Regions from separate parts of the Franconibacter daqui genome, predicted to be linked through region 1. Evidence: predicted binding sites of a transcription regulator. Region 1 holds the regulator's gene; the other holds the start of a gene.
What was found. The regulator PhoB, encoded in region 1, activates phosphate uptake and scavenging genes when phosphate is short. The targets are predictions, from matches to a motif close to CTGTCATAAAACTGNCNNAT.
Positions count from the first base shown of each region.

Region 2: the regulator PhoB is predicted to act here: its motif matches at 1,851-1,870, upstream of IEX01_RS07120 (esterase-like activity of phytase family protein).

Region 1 is NZ_BMKJ01000001.1:180,988-188,922, forward strand. Features, by position in the region: gene sbcC (exonuclease subunit SbcC) at 1-876, opposite strand, end outside; gene sbcD (exonuclease subunit SbcD) at 873-2,087, opposite strand; gene phoB (phosphate response regulator transcription factor PhoB) at 2,286-2,975, shown strand; gene phoR (phosphate regulon sensor histidine kinase PhoR) at 2,997-4,301, shown strand; gene brnQ (branched-chain amino acid transporter carrier protein BrnQ) at 4,709-6,028, shown strand; gene proY (proline-specific permease ProY) at 6,100-7,464, shown strand; gene malZ (maltodextrin glucosidase) at 7,633-7,935, shown strand, end outside.
Region 2 is NZ_BMKJ01000001.1:1,504,254-1,512,188, forward strand. Features, by position in the region: gene IEX01_RS07115 (GNAT family N-acetyltransferase) at 1-364, shown strand, start outside; gene IEX01_RS07120 (esterase-like activity of phytase family protein) at 451-1,806, opposite strand; gene IEX01_RS07125 (hypothetical protein) at 1,998-2,198, opposite strand; gene IEX01_RS07130 (FxLYD domain-containing protein) at 2,322-2,660, opposite strand; gene IEX01_RS07135 (hypothetical protein) at 3,042-3,236, shown strand; gene IEX01_RS07140 (DUF3302 domain-containing protein) at 3,950-4,276, shown strand; gene IEX01_RS07145 (HlyD family secretion protein) at 4,280-5,416, shown strand; gene IEX01_RS07150 (DUF3313 domain-containing protein) at 5,578-6,246, opposite strand; gene patD (aminobutyraldehyde dehydrogenase) at 6,468-7,892, opposite strand; gene IEX01_RS07160 (ABC transporter permease) at 7,916-7,935, opposite strand, start outside.

The sequences.
Region 1 (7,935 bases):
CAGTTTTTCCGCGGGCAGAGCGGCTTCAAGCTTTGCAAGATCCGGCGCGGCAGCCTGTAACGCGCGCGCGGCGTTTTCCACACCGCTGCGGGCCGCCACCTGCGCCTGCTCAAGCTTCGCGGCGTGCGTGAGCCATTCGTACTGGCGCTGCGTCTGCTGCTGGCGAGACAGCAGCGCATTTTCTTCATCAGTAAGCGCCTGCAAACCTGAGCGCAACTGTTGTTGCTCTTCATCGCTCAGCAATTTCACTCCCTGGGCCTGCGCTTCCCGTTTTTCCAGCTCCGCTTTGGCGAGCTTATGCTGTTCAAACACGCGGGCGGAAACCTGACCATAAATCTCGGTGCCGGTCAGCTCTTCCAGCAGTTCGGCGCGGTCTTTGGCGTCGGCATTCAGAAAGGCGGCGAACTGCCCCTGGGAGAGCATCATCGAGCGGGTGAAACGGTCGTAGTCGAGGCCAGTCAGGGTGGCGATGCGATCGAGCTTGTCTTTTACTTTGTCGGCGAGGATTTTGCCCGAATCGCAGCGCGCCAGCTCCACGCGCGGCGCCTGGAGCTTGCCGTCCGGCTGGTTGCGGGCGCGGTACTGGCTCCAGAAAGCGCGGTAGGCCACCCCTTTTACTTCAAACTCCACCTCCGCCAGGCACTCGGCGGTATCGCGGGTCATCAGGTCGTTTTGCGTCTGTGAAATAGTGTTCAGGCGCGGCGTCTGGTGATAAAGCGCAAGGCAAATGGCATCCAGCAGCGTGGTTTTCCCCGCGCCGGTCGGGCCGGTGATGGCGAACAGGCCGTTGCTGGCGAAGGGTTCGGCGGTAAAGTCGATTTTCCATTCGCCCTTAAGCGAGTTGAGGTTTTTTAACCGCAGGCTGAGTATTTTCACGCCTCTTCCTCCTGATGCAGGCTTTCCAGCGTTTGCGCGAAGAGGGTGCGCAGCCGCCGCGCTTCCTCTTCTTCCAGCTGTTCCTGCTGCAAACGGCGCTCAAAAACCTCCTCAACGCCCAGCTCGCTCAGCGTTTCGGTTTGCAGCGTACCGAGGTTTTTCTCGCGCAGCTCGCGGCTGCGGCGCAGCAGCACCACTTCCACCGGCAGGTTTTCGGTGAGCTGGGTTATCTGGCGCTGCATGTCGTGCAGGAACTGTTCGGTAGCGATTTCAATATCAAGCCACACTTTCGGCCCGGCGGGCGCGTCGCGCCACTGGTTCAGCGCCTGGGCAATCTCCTCAAGCGTGCCTTTTACCACCGCGAGCGGCTGGCTTACCGGCACCGGCAGCGCGGTCACGTCGCGCAGCTTGCCCTGCGTGAACTCCACCAGAAAGACGCTTTTTTCTTTACCTGTTTCATCAAAGCTCAGGGCGATGGGCGAGCCGCTGTAGCGAATATGGTCGCTTGCCGCCACCTTCTGGGCGCGGTGAATGTGGCCGAGCGCGATGTAATCCGCCGCCGGGAAGAGGTGAGCGGGAAAAGCGTCCAGCGTGCCGATGTAGATATCGCGTACCGCGTCGCTTTTGGTCACGCCCACCGTGGTGAGGTGGCCGGTGGCGATGATGGGCAGCGCTTGTTCGCCGCGCAGGGCGCAGGCGGCGTTGTAGCACTGTTCGTAATGCTGCGTGATAGCCTCCAGCAACTGCTGCTGTTTTTCACTGCCGGACTGGCCGCCGCGGCTGCGCAGGATATCGCGCGGGCGCAGAAACGGAATAGGGCAGAGCACCGCGCCGGGCGCGCCGTCGCGACGGTTAAGGATAATCGCCTGGCTTGCCGGATCCTGCTGGGCGCTGGCGATAACGCGGGTGTTCAGGCAGGCGAGCAGCTCGCGGGATTCATTTAACGTCGCCACCGAGTCATGGTTGCCCGCCAGCACAATTAGCTGACACTGCGTGGCCTGCAGCTTCACCACGAAGCGGTTATAAAGCTCGCGCGCGTAGCTTGGCGGCGAGCCGGTGTCGAAAATATCCCCCGCCACGATGATGGCGTCTGCCTGATGTTCCACCGCGGCCTCCAGCAGCCAGTCGAGAAAGGCCTGATGCTCGGCGGCGCGGCTTTTGGTATAAAAATTCTGACCAAGATGCCAGTCGGAAGTGTGGAGGATGCGCATAGATTTCCCTGTGGCGAAAAAGCAAGAGGGTGATTATAAACAAGCAGGCGGGCTGGTGTCCTGAACGGCTTGCCGGACGGGTGTCATAAATGCCGCTGAGGGAGTCATCAGACGGTCATCTTTTCATAAATCTGTCATAAATCTGACGCATAATGGCGCCGCATTGGATAATGTTGACTTTATATTACAGGGCTAATTATGGCGAGACGTATTCTGGTCGTAGAAGATGAAGCACCGATTCGTGAAATGGTCTGTTTTGTGCTCGAGCAAAACGGCTTCCAGCCCGTTGAAGCTGAAGATTATGACAGTGCGGTAAACCAGCTCAACGAACCCTGGCCCGATCTGGTCCTGCTCGACTGGATGCTGCCCGGCGGTTCGGGCATTCAGTTTATTAAGCACCTCAAGCGCGAAGCGATGACCCGCGATATCCCGGTGATGATGCTGACCGCGCGCGGTGAAGAAGAGGACCGCGTACGCGGGCTGGAGACCGGCGCGGACGATTACATCACCAAGCCGTTCTCGCCAAAAGAGCTGGTGGCGCGCATCAAAGCCGTTATGCGCCGCATCTCGCCTATGGCGGTGGAAGAGGTTATCGAGATGCAGGGCCTGAGCCTGGACCCGACCTCTCACCGCGTCATGACCGGCGAAAATCCGCTGGACATGGGGCCGACCGAATTTAAGCTTTTACACTTCTTTATGACGCACCCGGAGCGTGTTTACAGCCGTGAGCAACTGCTGAACCATGTCTGGGGTACCAATGTGTATGTCGAAGATCGTACGGTGGATGTGCATATCCGCCGCCTGCGCAAGGCGCTGGAGCACAGCGGGCATGACAGAATGGTGCAGACGGTGCGCGGTACGGGGTATCGTTTCTCAACCCGTTTTTAACTCATAACCTGGAGTGTGACCGTGCTCGAACGGCTGTCATGGAAAAGGCTGGCTCTGGAGCTGGTGTTGTGTTGTCTCCCGGCGCTGATCCTCGGGGCGTTTTTCGGCTATCTGGCTTGGTTTTTACTGGCGGCGGTGACCGGGCTGCTTATCTGGCATTACTGGAACCTGCTGCGTCTCTCCTGGTGGTTATGGGTCGATCGCAGCATGACGCCGCCGCCGGGAAGAGGAAGCTGGGAGCCGCTGCTGTACGGGCTGCACCAGATGCAGTTGCGCAATAAAAAGCGCCGCCGGGAGCTTGGCAATCTTATCAAGCGCTTTCGCAGCGGCGCCGAATCGCTGCCCGATGCGGTGATCCTGACCACTGAAGAGGGCACTATCTTCTGGTGCAACGGTCTGGCGCAGCAGCTCCTTAACCTGCGCTGGCCGGACGACAACGGCCAGAATATCCTCAACCTGCTGCGCTACCCGGAGTTCACCCGCTACCTGCGCGAAAAAAACTTCACCCGCCCGCTTAATCTGGTGCTGAACAACGGCCGTCATCTTGAGTTTCGCGTTATGCCCTACAGCGAACAGCAGTGGCTGATGGTGGCGCGCGACGTGACGCAGATGCACCAGCTCGAAGGCGCGCGGCGTAACTTCTTCGCTAACGTCAGCCATGAATTGCGTACGCCGTTGACGGTATTGCAGGGCTACCTGGAGATGATGCAGGAGCAGACGCTGGAAGGGCCGCTGCGGGACAAAGCGCTGCATACCATGCGCGAGCAAACGTCCCGTATGGAAGGGCTGGTGAAACAGCTGCTGACGCTGTCGAAAATTGAAGCGTCGCCCGCGCTGCAGTTGAATGAAAAAGTCGACGTGCCGATGATGCTGCGCGTGGTGGAGCGCGAGGCGGCAACCCTCAGCCAGCAGCGCCATACGCTGACTTTTGATGTTGACGCCACGCTTAAGGTGCTGGGCAATGAAGAACAGCTGCGCAGCGCGATGTCTAACCTGGTCTATAACGCCGTGAACCATACGCCGGAAGGCACGCATATTACCGTGCGCTGGCAGCGTGCGCCGCACGGCGCGCTGTTTAGCGTGGAGGATGACGGGCCGGGCATTGCGGCGGAGCATATTCCGCGTCTGACGGAGCGTTTCTACCGCGTGGATAAGGCCCGTTCACGCCAGACGGGCGGCAGCGGCCTTGGGCTTGCGATAGTCAAGCACGCCATCAGCCACCACGACGCGCGGCTTGAAATCGACAGCGCGCCCGGCAAAGGCGCCCGTTTTTCCTTTCTGTTGCCCGAACGGCTGATTGCCAAAGAGAAAGCGCTCGCCGAGTAATTCCCTTCATGGTGTAAACGCTGCTTGCCAAAGGCCAGTCTGACTGGCCTTTTTTTCTTCTATTACGTTTTCTTATGCCGCACTTACTCTGTTGATTATTTTTTGTTCGCACGAAAAGGTGGTGCTATTTTTATATCTTAGCGTTTCCCACTATGTCTGATGGTCCATGCAGAATAATAGTCTGGTTTTGCGATCCCGTATTGCCTTCAAACGTTATAAGCGTTTAAATTGCGCCCCTGCCGTTGGCAGACCGACTGAATTTGCGTGGTTAATCGAAAAACAATTCTTCGCCAACGCAATCGGGAAGCATATCCCGCTGTCTTTTGTCTGAAATGGCCGCGTTTCGTCATGCGGCGAACGTAATAATTTCAACGATTTCAACACCACATCCACAGGCAGTAAATCTTATGACCCACAAGTTAACAACGCGCGACATTATCGCACTGGGCTTTATGACCTTTGCGTTATTCGTTGGCGCGGGCAATATCATTTTCCCTCCCATGGTGGGGTTGCAGGCGGGTGAACACGTCTGGACCGCCGCGCTGGGCTTTTTGATTACCGCAGTGGGCCTGCCGGTGCTGACCGTGGTGGCACTCGCCCGCGTAGGCGGCGGCATCGATAGCCTCAGTACCCCGATTGGCCGCGGCGCAGGCATTCTGCTCGCCACCGTCGCCTATCTGGCCGTCGGCCCGCTGTTCGCCACGCCGCGCACCGCCACCGTCTCTTTTGAAGTGGGCATCGCCCCGCTGACTGGCGACGGCGCGCTGCCGCTGTTCATCTACAGCCTTATCTACTTCGCGCTGGTCATCCTGGTGTCCCTCTACCCGGGCAAGCTCCTCGATACCGTCGGCAACTTCCTTGCGCCGCTTAAAATTGTGGCGCTGATTGTGCTGGCCGTGGCCGCGATTATCTGGCCGGCGGGCGATATCAGCGTGGCGACCGACGCTTATCAGAAAGCGGCGTTCTCCAACGGCTTTGTGAATGGCTATCTGACCATGGATACGCTGGGCGCGATGGTGTTCGGCATTGTTATTGTCAATGCCGCTCGCTCGCGCGGCGTTAACGAGTCTCGCCTGCTGACGCGTTACACCATCTGGGCGGGCCTGATGGCGGGCATCGGCCTGACGCTGCTCTACCTGGCGCTGTTCCGTCTGGGCTCCGACAGCTCTGCGCTGGTGGAGCAGTCTGCGAACGGCGCGGCTATCCTGCACGCTTATGTTCAGCACACCTTCGGCGGGGCGGGCAGCTTCTTGCTGGCGGCGCTGATTTTCATCGCCTGCATGGTGACAGCGGTGGGTCTGACCTGCGCTTGCGCGGAGTTCTTCGCCCAGTATCTGCCGCTCTCTTACCGCACGCTGGTCTTTATTCTGGGCGGTTTCTCCATGGTGGTCTCGAACCTGGGCCTGAGCCATTTGATTCAGATCTCCATTCCGGTGCTGACGGCTATTTATCCGCCGTGCATCGTGCTGGTGGTGCTGAGCTTCACCCGCCCGTGGTGGCACCGCTCCGCCCGCGTTATCGCCCCGGCGATGCTCATCAGCCTGCTGTTTGGTTTAATTGATGGCGTGAAAGCGTCGGCGTTGAGCGGTATACTCCCCGGCTGGACCGCACACCTGCCGCTGGGCGACCAGAATCTGGCGTGGCTGCTGCCGACCGTCGCGATGGTTATCATCACGGCAGTCTGGGACCGCGCAGCCGGACGGCAGGTTACCTCCGCCGCCCACTAAATCGATGGGTTAATGTTTAACCACGGGGTCCCGCCCCGTGGTTTTTTATTTTGTTAAGTGGTATTGGAACGATGGAAAACAACAAGCTCAAACGCGGGTTGAGCACCAGACATATCCGTTTTATGGCGCTCGGCTCCGCTATCGGCACCGGGCTTTTTTATGGCTCTGCGGACGCCATTAAAATGGCCGGGCCGAGCGTGCTGCTGGCCTATATTATCGGCGGCGTGGCGGCCTATATCATCATGCGCGCGCTTGGCGAAATGTCGGTCCATAACCCGGCGGCCAGCTCCTTCTCTCGCTATGCCCAGGAGAACCTCGGGCCGCTGGCGGGCTATATCACCGGCTGGACCTACTGCTTTGAGATTTTGATTGTCGCCATCGCCGACGTGACCGCCTTCGGCATCTATATGGGTGTCTGGTTCCCCACCGTGCCGCACTGGGTTTGGGTGTTGAGCGTGGTGCTGATTATCTGCGCCATCAACCTGATGAGCGTGAAGGTGTTCGGCGAGATGGAGTTCTGGTTCTCGTTCTTCAAAGTCGCCACCATTATCATCATGATTCTGGCAGGTTTTGGCATCATCATCTGGGGGATCGGCAACGGCGGCCAGCCGACCGGCATTCATAACCTCTGGAGCAACGGCGGCTTCTTCGCCAACGGCTGGATTGGCACCGTAATGGCGCTGCAGATGGTGATGTTCGCTTACGGCGGCATTGAAATTATCGGCATCACCGCCGGCGAAGCGAAAGACCCGGCAACCTCTATTCCGCGAGCCATTAACTCTGTACCGCTGCGTATTCTGGTGTTCTACGTCGGCACGCTGTTTGTGATTATGTCTATCTACCCGTGGAACGAGGTGGGCACCAACGGCAGCCCGTTCGTGCTGACCTTCCAGCATATGGGCATTACCTTCGCGGCGGGCATCCTGAACTTTGTGGTGTTGACCGCTTCGCTTTCCGCTATCAACAGCGACGTGTTCGGCGTGGGCCGCATGCTGCACGGCATGGCGGAACAGGGCAGCGCGCCGAAAGCGTTCGCCAAAACCTCCCGCAACGGCATTCCTTGGGTAACGGTGGTGGTGATGTGCCTGGCGATGCTGCTGGCGGTCTACCTCAACTACGTAATGCCGGAGAATGTCTTCCTGGTTATCGCCTCGCTTGCCACCTTCGCCACCGTCTGGGTGTGGATCATGATCCTGCTGTCGCAGGTGGCGTTCCGCCGTCGGCTGTCGAAAGAAGAGGTTAAGGCGCTGAAGTTCAAAGTGCCGGGCGGCGTGGCGACGACTATCGTCGGCTTGGTGTTCCTCGCCTTTATCATCGCGCTGATAGGCTACCACCCCGACACCCGCATTTCGCTCTATGTGGGCTTCGCCTGGATAGCCTTGCTGCTGGTGGGTTGGGCGTTTAAACGCCGCCGCGCCGCGCGACTGCCTGCCTGATACCGCTCTCCTCCATCCCCGCCGCCTGGCGGGGATGTTGTTTTGGCTCTACGCTTCGAAAGTTGGCTCCGCCTCCCGTCTCCTCCGGCAAAATCACTGCCGGTGAGGAGTGCTTTGCGAAGCGGGTGTGGCATGGTGAGCGCATTTTCTGACATGGGGAGCAGTAGAATGTTGAAAGCCTGGCACCTGCCGGTTGCGCCATTCCTTCAGGAGCGTAAAGCGCGGCTGTATATCACCCTTTGGCTGGCGGGCGACGACCTGCCGGAAAAGGTCATGATGCGTTATGAAAGAGACAACGAAGAGACCGCGGTTGAGATGAAACGTCAACGCGCTTCTCCTGCGAAAGGGGTGAGCGCCTGGCGCGCCGCCATCGACCTGAGCGAGGGGCAGCCGCGTCGCCGCTACGCTTTTAAGCTGCTCTGGAAAGCGAGGCAGCGCTGGTTTTCGCCGCTGGGCTTTAGCGCTTATCCG
Region 2 (7,935 bases), 1.3 Mb from region 1:
CCTTACGCTACAGCCGTTCGACCCGGAAAGGGTCGCCGGAATGATGATGGGGGAGCCGCACGCCCTGCCCTGGCTTATTCATCCGCTGACCGCGCTGGCGCTACCCGGCGTAGGCGTGGCGCTGGAGGATAACGCGTTCGCCATTGTGAATACGCTTTTCAAAGAGCCGCAGCTGCGGGCATTGTATGTTACGCCTGAGGCGCGCGGTCAGGGCTATGCTTCGCGCCTGCTGGCGCAGCTTGCCGCCGCTTTTCCTGGCATTATCGCCCCCTGCGCGGTGCCGGACGAGCTCAGCGGCCTGTTTGAGCGCAACGGCTGGCGCGAGCAAAATATCCAGCAGTATCAGCTGCGCCAGACCTTGTAGCCTGCGTTGTCATCGGCTGGAACTGGCGGGTGGCGCTGCGCTACCCGCCCTCTAGCGCCGGGCTTAAGCCGGCTGAGAAAATACGATCACAACGGCTTATCGAGCTTAATCACCCACAGATCGTTTTCTGATTGCGGTTTTTCCAGCGGTTTGATGCCGATGCGGGTGGCCACGCTTTTGCCGTCGAGCGTCAGGTGGCCTTTACCGTCAACCTGGTAATCATCGGCCTCCTGCTTGTCGCCTTGCGGTTTTTCAAGCGTAGCCTGCAGGCCGAAGTCGTTGTCATTAATCACCGCGATGGTGTGCTTATCGACAATCGTCAACCCTTCCGCCTTTTCTTGCTGCCAGCCGAGCTTGCGCAAATCCACCAGCAGCGATTTACTCGCAAGCGTAATGCCGCGCGCGTTGAGGCTGCTGGCGTCGTTAAACTCCGGCGGCTGTTCTTTATCGAAGCGGCTGAGGTCAGTCGCGTCGCGTAAATCCACGACGTAAACCAGATTGCGCATGGCGTTGTTTTTATCGCCGCCCTGCTCAATCAACAGCAAACGGTGGTTATCCAGCGCCACGATATCGCCGATTTTGGCGTCTTTCGCTTTTTTGTAGCGGTCGATATCAATCGGATAACCGTACATCGCCGTTTTACCGCTCGCCGGGTCGAAGCTCACCAGCCGGGTAAAACGCGCGCTGTTTTTGGTTTTACCGTCGATATCCAGCGTGCTCTGCACCGCCGCGATGATGCGGCCATCGGGCATACGCGTCAGCCCCTCGAAACCGCGGTTGGGCTGGCGCCATTTGACGATGTTCGGCAGGCCGCCCGCGACAGCCTGTTCACCCTGTTCCGCCTGCGGCCCATGCTTTTCAAGGATCTTGCCGTTAGCGTCGACATGAATGATAAACGGCCCATATTCGTCGCACAGCCAGTAGCCGCCCTTGCCATCCGGGGTAATACCCTCGGTATCAAGACCCCGGCGGTCGCCTGGCAGCGGTTGCAGCGCGTCGTTAAGCGCAAGCTCGTTAGTGGCGCCAATCAGCCCTTCAGGCAGCGGCAGACCCGTGATATTCCCTTGCGCGTCGTGCAGCGGTTTTGCCGCTACCGCCTCTGCTTTATCGCCGCTCACGCGCAGAGTCATCAACTGCGGCGCGTAACCGGGGCTTGCGAAAATTTTTGATTCACGCTTACCGGCTTTCGGCGAATCGGCGTTCGGGCCGCGGTCGGTGACGGTCGCGAAAACCAGCGTGTCGCCCTCTTTACGCAGAAACTGCAGGCCAGAGCCGACGCCAACAGGCAGCCCATCCGGGAAAGCGCTGGCGTAGTCGCCCTGGTAAGCCACGCGATCGCCCTGCGGGAAAGTGACAACGTAACGATGCACGTCCGGCTCGGCGGCCCTGGCGGTTATCGAAAAAAGTGAAGCAAGCAGGAGAGCAAGAGGTTTATTTTTCATCAGCATAGCGTCCATTTTAAAGATGCCCCTGTTATAAAGAGCCGCTGTGACAGATTAATGACAACGGGCCTGCCGATGCTGCCAGACCAGGCATACGCTAAGGGTGAGGTTAAGGATGAATGCGTATTTAAAAGTATGTTGTAACTAATTAAAGGTGGCCTGCCGCAGACCCGGCAGGCGGCAGAAGAGATTCAGGCGGAGAGTTTGCCGGTCTGGGCGACTTCATCCAGCCGCTGTTTCATTTCCTCCAGCGCGCGCAGCAGATTCTGGTCCGCCTCGGTGGCGGTTTCCCCTTTGCCGGTGACGGTGAAGTGGTAAGTTTGCTCGCGGCAGGTGGCGGTATAGACATATTCCCCTTCCGGCTGTTGCTTTTTATCGATCGACAGTGACATACATCCTCCTTTAAGTCGTGTTTACTCAAAGGGTAGAGTATTTTTTTGCATTACGATGCCGGCATGCGGCGCGCAAGGATAAAACAACGCGTCGGTGCGATCGCCTTCAACGTCCTGAAGGCGTTAAGGAATAGCGGAAAGCTCCGCCAGGCGGAAATGGTCTGGTTTGACAATACGCGTATGGCAGCGCGCGTTGATAAGCCACTCCTGCTTCGGTTGCAGGTTAAAGACTATATCGGTGCTGTACCCTACCACCATGCCGTTTTTTAGTAGGTTGAACGCGACATAAACCTGGCGCAGCGGATGGTTGGTCAGGTTTTTGACCAGTCCCTCAATGCGCATATGCCCTTTGACTGTTTTTACAAAATGGAGATCGGATATCAAAATCCGCTTATCACCAGCACGGGCAATGCCCCAGGAGAAGGTAAGCGCAAGCAGGATAAGGAATAACAGAGGTTTCATCGCAACTCAAAGAAGATAGTGCGCCATAGCCAGCGAGGCTGACAGGCGCGTCGTGACTAACATAGTTAGCATCCTAACCGATTAACTGCATGGCTTTTAACCTGTTATGTCGTTAAAAGGTAAGCAGATGTGTAGATGATGCGCGTTGCGCCTTCTGACAGTCTGCGGCGCTAAGCATAAAATTTGCACCGCCGCTTAAAAAATAATCGAAGCGATAACGGCGGCAGAAAATAATATTATCGCCTCTTTTTCTTTTTCGTTTCGTTATTACATACTGAAAAGTGAGCCATTATAGAATTGGCTGTTTCAACGCTTTTGAATAATACTTTTTATAATGATCCCTTTCCTCTTTATCCCCACCCACTGATGAAGGAGGAATTGATGCAGTCTGTTGAACAACAAAGCATTATGTTATCTGGTAATTTTGATTTTCTGGCACGCAGTTTTGCTCAAATGTGCGTTCACGGTAGGCAGTTCGATATAGATACCATCACAGGAAATATGGATAGCGACAGTAGAGTATGGTTCGTTAAACGTTATCAGTTCTACCTCAGCTATTTAGCAAGTCAGCATTAAGGGAATAAAGCTCAGCCGGGTAGCGTAAGCTACCCGGTTTCGTTTATCGCCCCTGGTCACTTTTCATGGTTGATGAATAACCCGCTCTGACGTTTATTTTTTACTGTTGCTGTCTCGCCATGAATATTTCGCTTAAAAAAAAGACAATGCGCAGAGAACGCAGCGTGCCAGGGCCGAGGCGTATTTTAACCACATGTATTACCACACAAAATGTTAAACCTGTCGCCTTGAGAACCTTCACACCTTTATCTACATTTTTGCTCCGTGACGTTGGTCACAGGTAACGAATGATGCCTTGCATCGCCTCTGAAGGTGCCTGGATTTCTACCTTCAGAGGTTTCTTTTTCCAGCGCCTGCCGCCAACAATGAAACAGGTTAATTTTTCACCGCGCCACCGGTTCGGTAAAAAGCTGTGTCTGAGCGACACGCGCGCTGTTCTCTACTTTCGGCGTATTGACAGACTCACCGCTTATTTTTTAAACCATTAAGAACCTACTCTTCGCAGCGGCAAAAAAAATTGGTTTAAAAAATCAACATAATAAAACAGGGCGCGCCGCAAAATGCCATGAATGCATTATTTCCTTTGCTGCTTGTTTCTGATAGCCCATTTTAATCTCTGCGATAACGCGCAAAAATCATTTACTTTTTTAACAGGGTGATGGCGTTAGCGACTATATTATTATTGAACAGTACATCGTTTATTCGAGGCGGCTATGTTCCTTAACTATTTTGCGCTGGGTGTACTTATTTTTGTTTTCCTGATTATTTTTTACGGGATTATTATCCTGCACGATATCCCCTATCTGATTGCAAAATCACGCAACCATCCGCACGCCGATGCTATTCATGTGGCAGGCTGGGTAAGTTTATTTACGCTTCACGTAATCTGGCCCTTTTTGTGGATTTGGGCGACCTTATACCGCCCGGAGCGTGGCTGGGGCATGCAGCAAAAAGATGAAGCTGAGCTTGCGCAGTTGCAGCAACGGGTACAGGAGCTGGAGCGTAAGCTTGGCCATATTACACCACCGCCGCAGGAGTAAGAGATGGACTTGCTCATCATTCTCACTTATGTCGCCATCGCCTGGTCGATTTTTAAGATTTTCAAAATACCGGTAAATAAATGGACCGTGCCGACAGCGGCGCTCGGCGGCGTGTTTTTAATTGGCGCGCTTATTTTATTGATGAACTATAACCACCCTTATACTTACCTTGCTCAGAAAGCCGTGATCTCGGTGCCGATAACGCCGCAGGTTACGGGCGTCGTCACGAAGGTGACGGATAAACAGAATAAGCTGATAAAAAAAGGCGAAATGCTTTTTGAGCTTGATAAAGGCCGATATCAGGCCCGGGTGGAAAGATTACAGGCCGACCTGGTCACAGCAATACACAATATTCGCGCCCTGAAAGGACAATTAGATGAAGCTATCGCCAACACGTCGCGCATTACGGCGGAGCGAGATCGTTTATATAAAGATTACCAGCGCTATGTCAGGGGCAGTCAGGCGAGAGTGAATCCTTTCTCAGAAAGCGATATTGATAACGCGCGCCAAAATTATCTGGCGCAAGAGGCGCTGGTAAAAGCTTCCGTTGCCGAACAGGCGCAAATTCAGAGCCAGCTTGAGAGCACGCTCAACGGCGAACAGTCGCAGATTGTAAGCCTGCGGGCGCAACTGGCGGAGGCCACCTATAACCTCAACCAAACGGTGGTTCGCGCGCCTGGCGACGGCTATGTTACGCAGGTGTTAATTCGCCCGGGCACCTATGCCGCCGCCCTGCCGCTGCGTCCGGTGATGGTTTTCATACCCGAGCAAAAGCGGCAAATTATCGCGCAGTTCCGGCAAAACTCGCTGTTGCGTTTGCAGGCGGGCGATGAAGCGGAAGTGGTTTTTACCGCCCTGCCAGGTCAGGTCTTTGCAGGAAAACTGATTGAAATCCTTCCCGTGGTGCCCGGCGGCGCTTACCAGGCGCAGGGCACGTTGCAATCGCTCACCCTGCAACCCGGCAGCGATGGCGTGCTGGCGGTGATTGAGCTTGCACCTGATGCGGAGGTGGATGCCCTGCCGGATGGCATTTTCGCCCAGGTGGCTATCTATTCTCAGCATTTCACGCATGTGTCCGTCATGCGTAAAGTCCTGCTGCGAATGACCAGCTGGATGCACTATTTGTATCTTGATCATTAATATCCATCATTCATTCCTGCCATTCACAGGTAGTATTTACATTAAGGTTATTCTGGCGCGGGTGAAACAATGACGGTTCATGATCGGATAAATAACTAGCCTGCTAATAAAGGCGAGTCCCATAACGGGATTCGCCTTAAGCTTAATTTAATATTCAACCGTTAGTTGGCGGGAAATGCGCCCACGTCGGCGACCATTTCATCAATCGCGCTTTTTACATCGGCTTCAGTGATTTGCGTAGTGCTATTGGAAACCGAGCGGCCATAGCCTTTTCTTACCACTTTTAATACCGGCTTGTTTGTTGAAACGTCAATTGCTTCCGCCTCAATAAACAGCAATGCGTTTTGCGAACGCTTACCCGTTAACGCCATGGTGCCGGCGACCACAGCCGTGACAGGCAATACTTCATAAAATCTTACGTCTTTATTTTCTGCCGAAACGGCAGTGATGGCCGTTTTAAATATCAGCCCTCCCGGCTGGGGCTGCGGGACGAGCTGCAGGCGAGAGCCGACGGCGGTTTTCAAACGCTGCTCGGTATAGGAACGAATCTGCTCAAGCGTCTGGGCGCTAACCCGGCTGTCAGGCGTTGCGGCGGGATAATAAACAACGGGCGCGAAATAAACGCTTTGATAATTGCTGACGCGAAAATCGGGTGAAATCCAGCGCAAGACCTCGTGTCCTGAAGGCGTTTTCGCCGGTTTTAAGTCAGAATAATTTTGCAGGAATCCGGAGTACTGATTAGTTTCCGCAACCTTTGATGAGCAGCCTGCGAGCGCGCAGGTCAGTAATATTGCGCCCAGCCTTAGCGATAACTTCGTGGTGACGACCATGGTGCCTCCGAGTGATATTATTGCCGCGTTTATTTCACGTTGAAATTATAAAAGATGCATAAAAAACCAGAGGCCGACAATGGAAATATTTTTAAGAAACAGCGTGACAGTTCACAAACAACATTAACGATGTTGTCTTAATGACAAGGCGCTGGCTTACGCCGCGCGACGTTATTCTTACACGCGGCGTAACCCCTTTTTAAAAAGGACTCATGGGCAAATTAATGCTTTATCATCACATGCCTTACGACCGTGTAGTCCTCAAGCCCGTACATCGACATATCCTTGCCGTAGCCGGAGTGCTTCTGTCCGCCGTGCGGCATTTCGCTGACCAGCATAAAGTGCGTGTTGACCCAGGTGCAGCCGTACTGCAATCGCGCGCTTAAGCGGTGAGCGCGGCCTACGTCTTGCGTCCAGACAGAGGAAGCCAGTCCGTATTGCGAATCGTTCGCCCAGGCGAGCGCCTGCGCTTCGTCGTCAAACGGCGTCACGCTGACTACCGGGCCGAAAACTTCGCGCTGCACAATGGCGTCTTCCTGTTTCGCGCCGGCGATAACCGTCGGTTTAAAGAAATAACCCGGACCGTCGAGCTTCTCGCCGCCGGTCACCACCTTAACGTGGGGCAAGGCTTTGGCTTCGTTGACCGCCTTGCTTACGCGCTCCAGATGCGCCAGCGAACTGAGCGGGCCGAGTTCGGTGGTTTCCTCTTCCGGCGCGCCCTGCTTCAGGCTCGCCACCGCCGCGCCCAGTTTTTCCACCAGCTGCTCGTAAATGCCCTTTTGCGCGTAAATGCGACAGGCCGCCGTACAGTCCTGCCCGGCGTTATAGAAACCGAAGGTACGAATGCCCTCCACCACGGCGTCGAGATCCGCGTCGTCAAACACCAGCACCGGCGCTTTGCCGCCAAGCTCCATATGGGTGCGCTTAACGCCCGAGGCGGTGTGGCGGATGATGTGCTCGCCGGTGGCTATCGAGCCGGTCAGCGAAACCATGCGCACTTTCTCATGCCCGGTGAGCGGGTCGCCTACCGTCTGGCCGCGGCCAAACAGCACGTTGAGCACCCCTGGCGGCAGAATCTCTTTTGCAAGCTCCCCGAGCTTGAGCGCGGTAAGCGGCGTGATTTCAGAAGGTTTGATAACCACGCAGTTGCCCGCCGCCAGCGCCGGCGCCAGCTTCCAGGCCGCCATCATTAGCGGGTAGTTCCAGGGCGCGATGGACGCCACCACGCCTACCGGATCGCGGCGGATCATCGACGTGTGGCCGCTCAGGTATTCGCCCGCAGCAAGGCCGCTCAGGCAGCGCGCCGCGCCCGCAAAGAAGCGAAACACATCCACCACCGCCGGGATTTCGTCGTTAATGACGCAGTGCAGCGGCTTGCCGCAGTTTTGCGATTCAAGCTTCGCGAACGTTTCCGCGTTTTGCTCAATGGCGTCCGCAAGTTTGAGCAGCGCTTCGGCGCGTTCTTTCGGCGTGGTTTGCCCCCACTGCTCAAAGGCGGCGTCGGCGGCGTTAACCGCCTCGTCCACCTGCGCAGGCGTCGCTTCGGCAATCTCCAGCAGCACTTCGCCGGTTGCCGGGTTGTAAACGGGCAGCTTCTCCCCTTCGCCGCTCAGGAGTTTCCCGTTAATCAGTAGTTGATTCTGCATAGCGTTTTCCTTTGAACGAAAAGTTATTTACCGCCGCCGGCGA